Regions from separate parts of the Erwinia sp. TECH1 genome, predicted to be linked through region 3. Evidence: predicted binding sites of a transcription regulator. Region 3 holds the regulator's gene; each other region holds the start of a gene.
The links. Region 3 encodes CRP, which controls carbon source genes, mostly activating them, when cyclic AMP is high. Its sites were predicted from a motif close to ATGTGANNNNNNTCACAT; they were not measured.
Positions count from the first base shown of each region.

Region 1: a site for CRP is predicted at 2,067-2,084, ahead of ACVWZ0_RS01165 (PTS mannitol transporter subunit IICBA). Genes of this name have one in related genera too.
Region 2: a site for CRP is predicted at 1,753-1,770, ahead of rhaB (rhamnulokinase). Genes of this name have one in related genera too.

Region 1 covers NZ_JBSRZK010000001.1:253,251-257,476, forward strand. The annotation lists gene ACVWZ0_RS01165 (PTS mannitol transporter subunit IICBA) at 1-1,829, opposite strand, end outside; gene ACVWZ0_RS01170 (DUF3053 domain-containing protein) at 2,405-3,115, opposite strand; gene ACVWZ0_RS01175 (DUF4225 domain-containing protein) at 3,767-4,226, shown strand, end outside.
Region 2 covers NZ_JBSRZK010000001.1:2,498,979-2,503,204, reverse strand. The annotation lists gene rhaR (HTH-type transcriptional activator RhaR) at 1-743, opposite strand, end outside; gene rhaS (HTH-type transcriptional activator RhaS) at 752-1,579, opposite strand; gene rhaB (rhamnulokinase) at 1,880-3,352, shown strand; gene ACVWZ0_RS11675 (L-rhamnose isomerase) at 3,349-4,226, shown strand, end outside.
Region 3 covers NZ_JBSRZK010000001.1:4,366,234-4,370,459, forward strand. The annotation lists gene ACVWZ0_RS20580 (phosphoribulokinase) at 1-602, shown strand, start outside; gene ACVWZ0_RS20585 (OsmC family protein) at 595-999, opposite strand; gene crp (cAMP-activated global transcriptional regulator CRP) at 1,305-1,937, shown strand; gene ACVWZ0_RS20595 (YccS/YhfK family putative transporter) at 1,996-4,074, shown strand; gene argD (bifunctional acetylornithine/succinyldiaminopimelate transaminase) at 4,169-4,226, opposite strand, start outside.

The DNA of each region.
Region 1 (4,226 bases), 4.1 Mb from region 3:
CTGGTAATCACCTGAATATGCTCATTATTACGGGCCGCGATGCCGATAACCAGCTTAGCGATATCCTCTTCGTCCTCGCCGAAGCGCACGCCCTGCGGATACTGGCAGAACACGATGCCCGTTTTCAGCACGCGATCTTTCGCTTCGATGGTGCCGTGCGGCACGGCGATGGACTCGCCCAGATAGGTTGGCGTGAGCTTCTCGCGATCCAGCATCGCATCGACATATTCCGGCTCCACGTAGCCGCCCTTCACCAGCTGCTCGCCCGCAAAGCGGATCGCCTGCTCTTTATCGGTAGCGTGATTGCCGAGGAAGATGTTGCCTGCGCCCAATTTGAAAAGATGCTGCTCGCCGTCGTCGTAGCTGTCGCTCAGCGCGGCGGTCACTTTTTCACGGTGGCCCTCGCTGCGGTTTGCCTGCACCAGACGCGAAGTCAGGTCGGTATACAGGCCGCTGTCCAGGAAGTTGGTCAGCGAGATATGCTGCGCGTGCGGCGCCTGGCGTATCGCGCGCTCGGTCAGATCGCGGTGGGTAATCACCAGATCCACATCGCCCGGCAGGTTGTTGATGGCGGTATTGGTCACGGAAATATTGCTCAGTCCGGCATCGTTGACCTTTTTACGCAGCACGCCTGCGCCCATGGCGCTGGAGCCCATACCGGCATCGCAGGCAACAATGATTTTACGCACGTGGCTCAGGTCGCCGTTCATGGCATCGGTGGCCGTGGCGGTGGACACGGTCTGGCCCTTGGACTGCGCCTTCATTTCAGTGACGCGACGCGCTGCCGCTTCAATATCATCCTCTTCCTTCACCTTGCTGGTTTTCAGCAGGATAGCGGAAACCACGAAAGAGACGGCAAAAGCCGCTACGATCGCAGCAATGTTCGCAAAGTACGCGCCTTTTGGCGTCATCGCCAGCACCGCCAGGATAGAACCCGGAGAGGCCGGAGAAACCAGGCCGCCGTTCAGCAGCGTCAGCGTAAAGACGCCGGTCATGCCGCCCAGGATTACGGCGATAATCAGGCGCGGGTTCATCAGCACATAAGGGAAGTAGATTTCGTGGATACCGCCCAGGAAGTGGATGATAGCCGCGCCGCCAGCGGACTGTTTAGCATTGCCGCGACCGAAGAACATATAGGCCATCAGCACGCCCATGCCGGGGCCTGGGTTAGCTTCAATCAGGAAGAAGATAGATTTGCCGGCTTCGCTGGCCTGCTGAATGCCCAGCGGCGAGAAGATGCCGTGGTTGATAGCATTGTTCAGGAACAGGATTTTCGCTGGTTCAACAAAGATGGAAGTCAGCGGCAGCAGGTTATTCTGCACCATCAGATTCACGCCAGCGGCGAGAATATGCGACAGGCCTTGCACCAGCGGGCCGATAGCCAGGAAGGCCAGGATCGCCAGCAGCATCCCGATAATACCGGCAGAGAAGTTGTTGACCAGCATCTCGAAGCCGCTTTTGATTTTGCCGTCAACGATGCGGTCGAACTTCTTGATCGCCCAGCCGCCCAGCGGCCCGGCAATCATGGAGCCGAGGAACATCGGCATATCCGCGCCGACGATCACGCCCATGGTGGTGATGGCACCTACTACGCCGCCGCGATCGCCGCCGACCAGGCGTCCGCCCGTGTAGCCAATCAGCAGCGGCAGCAGGTAAGTGATCATTGGGCCAACCAGCTTGGCCATGGTTTCGTTTGGCAGCCAGCCGGTTGGAATAAACAGCGCCGTGATAATACCCCAGGCGATAAAGGCGCCGATGTTTGGCATTACCATATTGCTCAGAAAGCGACCAAAGTTCTGCACTTTAATCTTGATATCTGATGAGGACATACAAGCACACCCCTTATTGGTACGCGCCGACAAGAGAGCGCGCTGATTTTTGTTTAAAACGTTGCCCTGTGCAGGCGGACTCTAGCACGCGTCCGCAGCGCTGCGTAGCCACCGGGTAAAGTGTGATCTCTATCACCACATAGCGCGGTGAACAGGGGGTTTTTACGTGAAGCCGATCACATAAAGGACAAAAAACAGGCTGATGCTGTTTATTAAATGGGCTTGCCTGGGAGTGTTATGTGATTGATATCACACTTTGTTTTCGGGACTTTATGCCTGATACGTGATGTGGTTCACAATTTATTTACAGCGGCTGGGCAACCGCTAATATTGTCTGTGGCTGAAAAGATTTGATGAGCCGAAATGGTCTGTGGCTGATACGGGCTGTTGAGCCGAAATGGTCTGTGGCTGAGAAGGGCTGTTGAGCGGAAATGGTCTGTGGCTGTGAAGGGCTGATGAGCCGAAATGGTCTGTGGCTGAAAAGGGCTGTTGAGCGAAAATTGTCTGTGAGTGATAAGGGCTGTTGAGCGGAAGAAGAGGCGGGCCGTTTAAAGCGAGCGGCCCGCAGCAAAATGTTACTGGCCCTGCAGCGCGATTTGCGCCTGACCAAGTGCATGCGCATTGGCAGAAATATTGCTCATCAGCGTGTTGTACTGGGTCGCCTGTTGCTGGGTCGGGAACTGTATGGTCTGACCGTTAAAGGTCACCTGCGAACCCTGCTGCTGCAGGAAATCGCCCGTCTGCACCGCGTCCTGGCTTAGCTTCTGTAATGCAGGCAGCAGCGGCAGCAGCGTATCGGCTGGCTGCGTGACGACCTTGTTATAAAGGTTGTCATACACCGTTTTCAGCTCCGCTGGCTGTTTCAGCCCGGCTTTGCTGCTGTCGGCCTGCGTTTTCGCCGTCTGGATCTGTTGTGCCAGCACCTCCAGCGAACCGCTGGCCTGACGCAGAGAATCGCGACGGGTCAGGTAGTCCTGCGGCGCACGGATAGCAGACAATTCATCCACTACCGGCTTCAGACCGTTATCCACCGCGCGGTTAACCTGCTGGGAGAAGCCATAAACAATAGCGTAGTCGCTGGCGTAATTACCGACACGCTGTTTCTGATCTTCACTAAGGGCGGGCAGATGTTCGCCGCTGCGCATCGCCGTATTTTGCAGAAAATCGATAAAGGCTTTGCGCTGATCCGCTTCTTTATCGCCACAACCCGTTAGCTGAAACACCAGCATCAGCGCCATAAAAGGCGCCAGCAGACGCGTCCAGCCGCGAATGGTTCCTGTCGTCATCGGAAGTAACTCCTGTAATAGAAATGCTACAAGCAAAAGGCGACCTGTGTCGCCTCTGAAGAATAGTTCAACTCGACTGACGAGGATACGGAAATCGGTTGCTTATACGTGAAGAAAATTTAATTTTCGGTTGGAAAGCACTCAGATTTCTGCCTGTGCGGTCGCTTTTCCACAGGTTGTGTAGCCTTGTCGCTTATGTCTTCTTACATGCGGGAAGGCCAGCCTGATTTTGCCTGACTTCATGAAGAGGACGGGCTGCCTTTTTCACAAATTTTGTGGGGTTCGCGCCAGCAATGTTGGGCCTGGATTACGGCATCCGAATAAATCCATAGCCTGTGTATCTCTCTTTTCTCTGCTCGAGCTGCCGGGCGTTTCTGGGCCCCGAAAAAATAATCCTGTGCCACATCCTGTATAGCCTTTCATATGCAAAATATAACGCTCCCAGCCAGCGTTATTCCTCCTATACCGGTTTGTTGATTTTTTCTGTACCGCTAATTTGTAAACGGCATAGGCACAGAAATCCTACCTGCCAGCGGGAATAGACCCGTTTTATGCAGAAGCAAATTTTCAGCTTCTGGTTAAGCGCCGTAGCTTTGTGCCTGGCATTACCGCTGTGGTATACATTTCTGGCACTGATAACAAGGAATCGTTATGGATAACTATCTGGATAAGAATCGCTTTAAAAAAGTTTACCGCATACAGGCAATGGGTAAGGCGGATGCGCTCAGAGACATGGCCAGACAGGCTGGAATACGGCATATCAAAAGCCTGATATTACGCGAAAATTTTAATCGTGAAATGGGCAGTTTTATAGAAGAACAGCTGAAATCGATTAACAGAGCCAGTAGTGAACGAGAATGCAAGTTCTTCCTGGATAATCTGCATCAGGAAAAAGCGTTTATTAGTGAGCAGAGCCTTTCTCTTAATATTAAAAAGGCCAGGGTTGTGGTGTCAGCAGAGCTGACCAATACTCTCGGAACATGGGGGTATTTTATTAACGGTGTGGGTGTGATTATAGGGACCGGACAAATAGTGGCCGGAGCAGGTATAGTGGTGACTTCTATACTCACCGGTAATGTAATAGGTGTTATTGCAGGAGCAACTATAGTTT
Region 2 (4,226 bases), 1.9 Mb from region 3:
TCAAAGCCGCACAGCGCGGCCACGTCGCCAATCAGCGAAGGCGTGCTGCGCAGCAAAAATTTAGCCTTACACATGCGCAGCTGCCGCAGATACTGGCCTGGCGTCATGCCGGTCTGCTGACGAAACAGCTGCTTGAGCGCGCGCTCCGACAGCTGATGCTGAAGACAAAAATCGCTGAGATCGAAATGGGCCAGCTGGCCCTGAATGGCCGACATTAGCAGATCCAGCTGTTCGCCCTCAGGCAGCTGCCAGGCAACGTCCGCCGCGTAGCGGTGACGCTGTAGGATCAACACCAGCTGTAAAAACAGCGCCTCCGTCAGCTGACGCGACAGCCGATCGCTTTTGGCGCTCTCCTGCGCCAGCTGCTGGATCACGCTTCTCGCCAAAGCCATGCCGCGCGTCGTCAGCCGCCAGGCCTTTTTTTCCTGCGGCAGAAACTGCGACCAGTCCAGGCCAAGACGAAAGCGCTCCGGGCAGTAGATCACGTTGTCCAGCACCAGCTCGTTGACCGACTCATAGCTGTGGCAGTCTTCAGGACTGATGTAGAACAGATCGCCGCAGGTAATAAGCCAGGGGCGATCGTTCATCACGTGCAGCCCGTTGCCGCGCCAGACGATCACCAGCTCGCAGAACTCATGAATATGGGACGGGAAAGTTTGCTGGGGCGCGCGGTCGGCAATAGCGACCGGCATCAGCCCGGACGGAAAATAGTCGGCTTTCGCCAGACAAAGCGGCTTGCTCACGTGTCACCTCACAGGTCATTTTGCCTGATGGTACGCGGAGAAAAGCCAAATTCACGCTTAAAAAGGGTAGAAAAGTGATTGCTGTCACCAAATCCGCAGTGGTAGGCGATATCGGTAATACGCATTTCACTGTGGCGTAACAAATGCCGCGCCTGCAACAGACGCAGGCGGTTAAGGTAACGCTGGGGCGTGCTGCCCGTCTGTTGTTTCAGCTGGCGATGCAGCGTGCGCAGCGAAAGTGAAAACTTATCCGCCAGCGCGTCCCAGTCCACTTCCTCGCTGTAATGGTCGGCCAGCCAGTCCAGCAGACCGCGCATTCTCCCGCTCTGATCGTCACCGGGCTGCTCGCTGCATCCGCGCCGCAACAGCACCAGCAGCTGCATAAAGCGCAGCTCCTGCTCGGCCCTCGCTTCGGGCTGTTTCGGATCTACCGGCGCGCCCAGTTCTTTAATCAGCGTTTTCGCCTGTTCCATCACCCGGCCGCTGATACGCCAGTGCGAGGGGTAATGTCCTTCTTTTTCCTGAGGTAAAAGATGCTGGAAGTTGGTAATAAAGCGAAACGCCTCCGGCCCACGATAAAGCACGTTGGTCAGGATCAGACGATCCGTTTTTTCATAAAGATGGCGATCATGATCGCGCACAAAGCAAACGCATCCGCCGCAAAGCGTACGGGGTTCGCCGTTGAACACGTGCACGCCCGCACCCTGTTCAACCAGCACAATTTCGTGAAAATCCTCGTGGTGATGTTCAGGAAAGGCGCTCTGCGGCATACGAGGTTCAATGGCAACGGGCAGGCCGCCGCCGGGAAAAAAGTCCACGCTATGTAGTAGGGTCATGGTGCATCTCCTGGGTCGACTCTGGGGTCAGTTTACCGCCGCCGCCTGCGTTGCTGCCTTGATTTTTTGACCGGAAACATCGGCAAATCCGCTTGTTTTTCAAGAAAGTGCGCAGGCAAGTTGGGAAGTGCGCGTCGCGTCACACCGTTAATTTGCCGGTGCCTCAGCAGGAAATGTGAGCTGCTTCACGTTCACCTTTGCCCTGTTGCCAGCGAGGGATCACGCCTGGCACTGGCAGGAAGGTGCCAAAAGCAGCGGCTTTTAGACTAGGGGGCACTAAACAGACAGGAAGCCATCGCCATGAGCCTACAAAATTGTGTTGCCATCGACATGGGCGCCTCCAGCGGACGCGTGATGCTGGGCCGCTTTGATCTGCAAAGCGGCAAGCTGGCGCTGGAAGAGGTCGCCCGCTGCGTCAATAGCCTGGTCGTCAGGGAAGAGCGGCAATGCTGGGATGTGGATGCACTGGAAAAATTTATCCTTGCTTCGCTGGACAAGCTGATTCAGCAGGGCATTGCGCCGGACAGTATCGGTATTGATACCTGGGGCGTGGATTACGTGCTGCTGAATAAGCAGGGTGAGCGGATTGGGCTGCCGGTTTCCTATCGTGACGACCGGACCTGGGGCGTAATGCAGAAGGCCTGCGCCGATTTGGGTCGGGAAGCCATCTACCAGCGCACCGCAATCCAGTTCCTGCCTTTCAACACCCTTTATCAGCTGCGTGCGCTGTGCGAGAGCCAGCCGGAATGGCTCAATGACGTACGTCACGCTTTGCTGATCCCGGACTATTTCCACTATCGCCTGACCGGCAAGCTTAACTGGGAATACACCAACGCCACCACCACGCAGCTGCTGAATAGCCAGAGCGGCGAGTGGGATAATGCGCTGCTGGAATGGACGGGTGCCAATCCCGCCTGGTTCGGCAAGCCCACCGCGCCCGGCGTAAAAATTGGCGACTGGAAGGCCAGCACCGGCTTATCCGTCCCGGTCATCGCCGTCGCTACGCACGATACGGCCAGCGCCGTGCTGGCGGCGCCGCTCACCACGGACAACGTCGCCTGGCTCAGCTCCGGCACCTGGTCGCTGATGGGCTTTGAAAGCCTGCAACCTTATAACGATGCCGCCGCGCTGGCCGCCAACATTACCAACGAGGGCGGCGCGGAAGGGCGCTACCGCGTGCTGAAAAATATTATGGGCCTTTGGCTGCTGCAGCGCGTCTGCCGCGAACTGGCTATCGACGATCTGCCGGCGCTGGTGCGGGAAGCAGAAGCGCAGCCTGCCTGCCGGTCGCTTATTAACCCCAACGATGAACGCTTTATCAATCCGGTCAATATGGTGCGCGAAATTCAGGACGCCTGCGCCGGACAGGGGATGCCGACGCCTGCCACGGCCGCCGCGCTGGCTCGCTGTATTTTTGACAGTCTGGCGCTCTATTACCGCTTCGTGCTGGAAGAGCTTGCCGCTGTACGGGGCGCGCCTTTCAGCCAGCTGCACATCGTTGGCGGCGGCTGTCAGAATCCGCTGCTGAATCAGCTTTGTGCCAACGCCTGCGGTATTCCGGTGGTTGCCGGGCCGGTCGAAGCCTCCACGCTTGGCAATATCGGCAGCCAGCTGATCGCCCACGGCAGCGTCAGGGATGTCACCCATTTCCGCCAGCTGGTCACCCAAAATTTCCCGCTGAACACTTTTATTCCACAGGCCAGTGACGCTTACAGCCGCAGCTGGGCGCTTTTTCAGTCACTGACACATTCGGTTAAGGAGCTATGCGTATGACCCAAGCAATTGAGCAGGCGTTTGAACTGGCAAAATCACGCTTTGCCGAGCAAGGCGTGGACGTTGACGCCGCACTGAAGCAGCTGGATCAGCTGCCGATCTCAATGCACTGCTGGCAGGGCGATGACGTCCGCGGTTTTGAAAATCCTCAGGGCGCGTTGACCGGCGGCATCCAGGCGACCGGCAACTATCCGGGAAGAGCCAGAACGGCGGTCGAACTTCGCGCCGATCTGGAACAGGCGATGTCGCTGATCCCTGGCCCCAAAAGGCTGAACCTGCACGCCATTTATCTGGAAAGCGACAGCCGGGTCGAACGCAACGAAATCAAACCGCAGCACTTTGCCAACTGGGTGGAATGGGCAAAAACCAACGGCCTGGGTCTGGATTTCAACCCGTCCTGCTTTTCGCATCCGCTGAGCGAAAACGGCTTTACGCTGGCCAGCGCCAATAAAGAGATCCGTGAATTCTGGATCGAACATTGTAAAGCCAGCCGCAAAATTTCGGCCGCGTTTGGCGAACAGCTGGGCACGCCGTCGATTATGAATATCTGGATCCCGGACGGCATGAAAGATCTGCCCATCGATCGCTTTGCGCCGCGCGAACGCCTGGCGAACTCGCTTGACGAGATCATCAGCGAGAAGCTGGATCCGGCGCACCATATCGATGCGGTAGAGAGCAAACTTTTCGGCATCGGCGCGGAAAGCTATACCGTTGGCTCAAACGAATTCTGCCTGGGCTATGCCGCCAGCCGCCAGACGGCGCTGACGCTGGATGCCGGTCATTTTCATCCGACTGAAGTTATCTCCGACAAGATCTCAACTGCCATGCTCTACGTGCCGCGTCTGCTGCTGCACGTCAGCCGCCCGGTGCGCTG
Region 3 (4,226 bases):
GCAGCGGCCAGTCCAGAAAATATCTGCACACCTATGACGAAGCGGTGCCCTGGAACCAGGTGCCCGGCACTTTTACGCCGTGGCAGCCGCTGCCGGAACCCACCGACGTGCTGTTTTACGAAGGGCTGCACGGCGGCGTGGTGACGCCGCAGAACAATGTCTCGCAGCATGTCGATCTGCTGGTGGGCGTGGTGCCTATCGTCAACCTGGAGTGGATCCAAAAAATGATCCGCGATACCAGCGAACGCGGTCATTCACGCGAGGCGGTGATGGATTCCGTGGTGCGCTCAATGGACGATTATATTAACTTCATTACGCCACAATTTTCCCGCACCCATATTAACTTTCAGCGTGTCCCTACCGTGGATACGTCCAACCCTTTTGCCGCGCGCGGCATTCCTTCGCTCGACGAGAGCTTCGTGGTTATCCATTTCCAGGCGCTGGAACAGATTGACTTCCCCTATCTGCTGGCGATGCTGCAAGGCTCTTTTATCTCCCATATCAACACGCTGGTGGTGCCGGGCGGCAAAATGGGCCTGGCGATGGAGCTGATTATGGGGCCGCTGGTCAAGCGCCTGATGGAAGGCAAAGCTATCAAGTAACGCCCATCTCATGGCTATGGGTAAGGGTCACGCCCTTACCCAGCATCAGCGCGACCGGGCAATATTTCCCGACCGCAAGGCTGACCGCGCGCGCCAGCGCCTTATCCGTCAGCCCGCTGCCGCTGACAATAAAATGCAGGTTGATGCGGGTAAACAGGCGCGGCGGCTTCTCGCGCCGGGTTGACGTCAGCTTCACCTCGCAGTTGTCTACCGTGAAACGCCCTTTTTGCAGAATGGCAACCACTTCCGCCGCGCTACAGCCGCCTGCCGCCATCAGCAGCATTTCCATCGGGCTGGGCGCTTTATCGCCCGCGTTGCCGTCCATCACGATCTGATGGCCCGATGAGGATCCTCCCAAAAAGGTCAGCCCTTCCACCCATTTGACGCTCGCTTGCATAACAAACTCCTCTAATTCATTTAGTTAAGCCGCGGTCGGCTTAAGGCAACTAAAACAGCAGCGCGGCAGATTTCCCGCTATGCTGAAGCGAGACAACAGAAGACACCCATGCAAAGCTGTGCTACAAACAAGGCTGTATTTCGTCAGTACTCTACAGACCAGACGAAACGGGACGACATAACGAGCCCGGCACTCAACAGAGAGCCGAATAACTTTCCTGCATGGGAAGCGCTTGACTATTTCAACGCCTGTCAGGGAACTCTGCCCCTGTATTTAGGCACGATAACAACAGAGGATAACAGCGAATGGTTCTCGGCAAACCGCAAACAGACCCGACACTTGAATGGTTCCTGTCACATTGCCATATTCATAAGTATCCATCCAAAAGCACGCTGATCCACCAGGGTGAGAAAGCAGAAACCCTTTACTACATCGTCAAAGGCGCGGTAGCGGTGCTCATCAAGGATGAAGAAGGTAAAGAGATGATCCTGTCTTACCTTAACCAGGGCGATTTTATCGGCGAGCTTGGCCTGTTTGAAGAAGGCCAGGAGCGCAGCGCATGGGTGCGGGCAAAAACGGCCTGTGAAGTGGCGGAAATCTCCTATAAGAAGTTTCGCCAGCTGATCCAGGTCAACCCGGATATTCTGATGCGTCTCTCTTCACAGATGGCGCGCCGCCTGCAGGTTACCTCCGAGAAAGTGGGCAATTTAGCTTTCCTCGATGTGACAGGTCGCATCGCGCAAACGCTATTGAATCTGGCCAAACAGCCGGACGCTATGACCCACCCGGATGGGATGCAGATCAAAATTACCCGCCAGGAGATTGGCCAGATCGTCGGCTGCTCGCGCGAAACCGTCGGCCGTATTCTGAAGATGCTGGAAGATCAGAATCTGATCTCCGCACACGGTAAAACCATCGTGGTCTACGGTACACGCTAAACCGCTCTGATTGCATGGCGCAATGCCTTCGTTGCGCCTTTTCAGCGGGTACAAAGCAATGTGGCGCCGACTCATCTACCATCCCGAAGTTAACTACGCCCTGCGGCAGACGCTGGTGCTTTGCCTGCCCGTCGCCGTCGGCTGGCTGCTGGGCAATTTGCAAAACGGCCTGCTGTTCTCGCTGGTGCCGGCCTGCTGCAATATCGCCGGTCTGGATACGCCCCATAAACGCTTCTTTAAACGTCTGCTGATCGGCGGCGGCCTTTTCGCCTTCAGCAGCTTTCTGGTGCAGTATCTTGGCGACTATGCCGTTCCCCTGCCCATTATCCTGTTTTCCATGGCCATGCTGCTGGGCGTGACCGGCGAAATCAGCCCGCTGCATGGCAGACTGCTGCCCGGCGCGCTGATTGCCGGCATCTTTACCCTGAGCCTGGCCGGTCGGATGCCCATCTGGCAGCCGCCGTCGCTTTATATCCTGGGCACGGTCTGGTACGGCCTCTTTAACTGGTTCTGGTTCTGGCTGTGGAAAGAGCAGCCGATGCGGGAAACGCTCAGCCTGCTTTATCGCGAGCTGGCCGGCTACTGCGAGGCCAAATACAGCCTGCTGACGCAGCTTGCCGACCCGGAAAAAACGCTGCCGCCGCTGCTGGCTCGCCAGCAAAAAGCGGTCGACCTTATCAATACCTGCTATCAGCAAATGCACATGCTGGCCGCCAGCAACGATAATCACCATAAGCGGTTGACCCGCGCTTTTCAGGTTGCGCTGGATTTGCAGGAGCATATCGCTGTCAGCCTGCATCAGCCGGAAGAGGTGCAGAAACTGGTGGAGCAGAGCCATGCCGAGGCGGTGATCCGCTGGAACGCGCAGACCATTGCGGCCAGGCTGCGCGAGCTGGCGGACGATATTCTCTATCACCGTCTGCCGACACGTTTCAGCATGGATAAACAGCTGCAGGCGCTGGAAAAAATTGCCCGCCAGCATCCCGCCAACCCGGTCGGCAACTTTTGCGCCTGGCATTTCAGCCGTATCGCCCGCGTGCTGCGTACCCAGCGTCCGCTTTACCAGCGCGATCTGATGGCGGATCGTCAGAAACGACTGCCGCTGCTATCTGCCATCAGAAGCTATCTGTCGCTGAAATCCGCCGCGCTGCGCACCGCCGCCAGGTTTGCGGTTATGCTCGCTTTCGCCAGCACCCTGGCGCTCTCGTTTAATCTGCCCAAGCCTTACTGGCTGCTGATGACGGTGATGTTTGTCAGCCAGAACGGCTACAGCGCGACCAGGGTACGTATTCAGCACCGTGCGCTGGGCACGCTGGGCGGGCTGGTGGTGGCCGCGCTGACGCTACGCTTTCAGGTGCCGGAATCGGCTGTGCTGCTGGTGATGCTGACGCTGACGCTGGCGGGCTATCTGGTGATCCGCAAATATTACGGCCTGGCGACGATCGGCTTTACCGTGACGGCGGTATATTCGCTTCAGCTGCTGTCGCTGAACGGCGCCGACTTTCTGCTGCCGCGCCTGCTGGATACGCTGATGGGCTGCCTGATCGCCTTTGCCGGGATGATCTGGCTGTGGCCGCAGTGGCAAAGCGGCCTGCTGCGGCAGAATGCGCACGACGCGCTGGAAACCTATCAGGAAGCGCTCCAGAAACTGCTGGGGGACGAAGAGAGTCCGCAGAAGCTTGCCTGGCAGCGTATGCGCGTTAACCAGGCGCACAACGCGCTGTTTAACTCGCTGAACCAGGCGATGCAGGAGCCGGGTTTCGACGCCCGCTACCTGGCCGATATGAAGCTTTGGGTTACGCACAGTCAGTTTATCGTTGAGCATATCAACGCCATGACCATTTTAGCGCGTGAACATACCATGCTGACGCCGCAGCTGGCCGAGCGCTATCTACAGGCGTGCGAAATTGCGCTACAGCGCTGCCAGCAGCGGCTGGAGTATGACGGGCCGAGTTCCACAAACAACGTGCTGGAGACGGATACGCCCTTTCAGCAGGGCGCGACCACGGTGATGGAGAGGCACATAAAGCGCATTCTGGAACATCTTGGCGTGATGCACACTATTTCTTCGTTGGCCTGGAGCAGCCGACCTCATCATGGCCGCTGGCTGTCGCGCCATTTACGGAAATCAGCCTGATGATGCTGAGCAGAAGTTTTTCGGCGCGTGTAAGCGGCCTGGTGCAGACGACGCGCCTGTTTAGCCGGAAGCGCGAGGCTTCCGGCCTGACGAGTTAAGCCAGCAGTTTTTTCACGGCGGTGGCGAAGCGGTTCATGCCCTCTTCGATATCG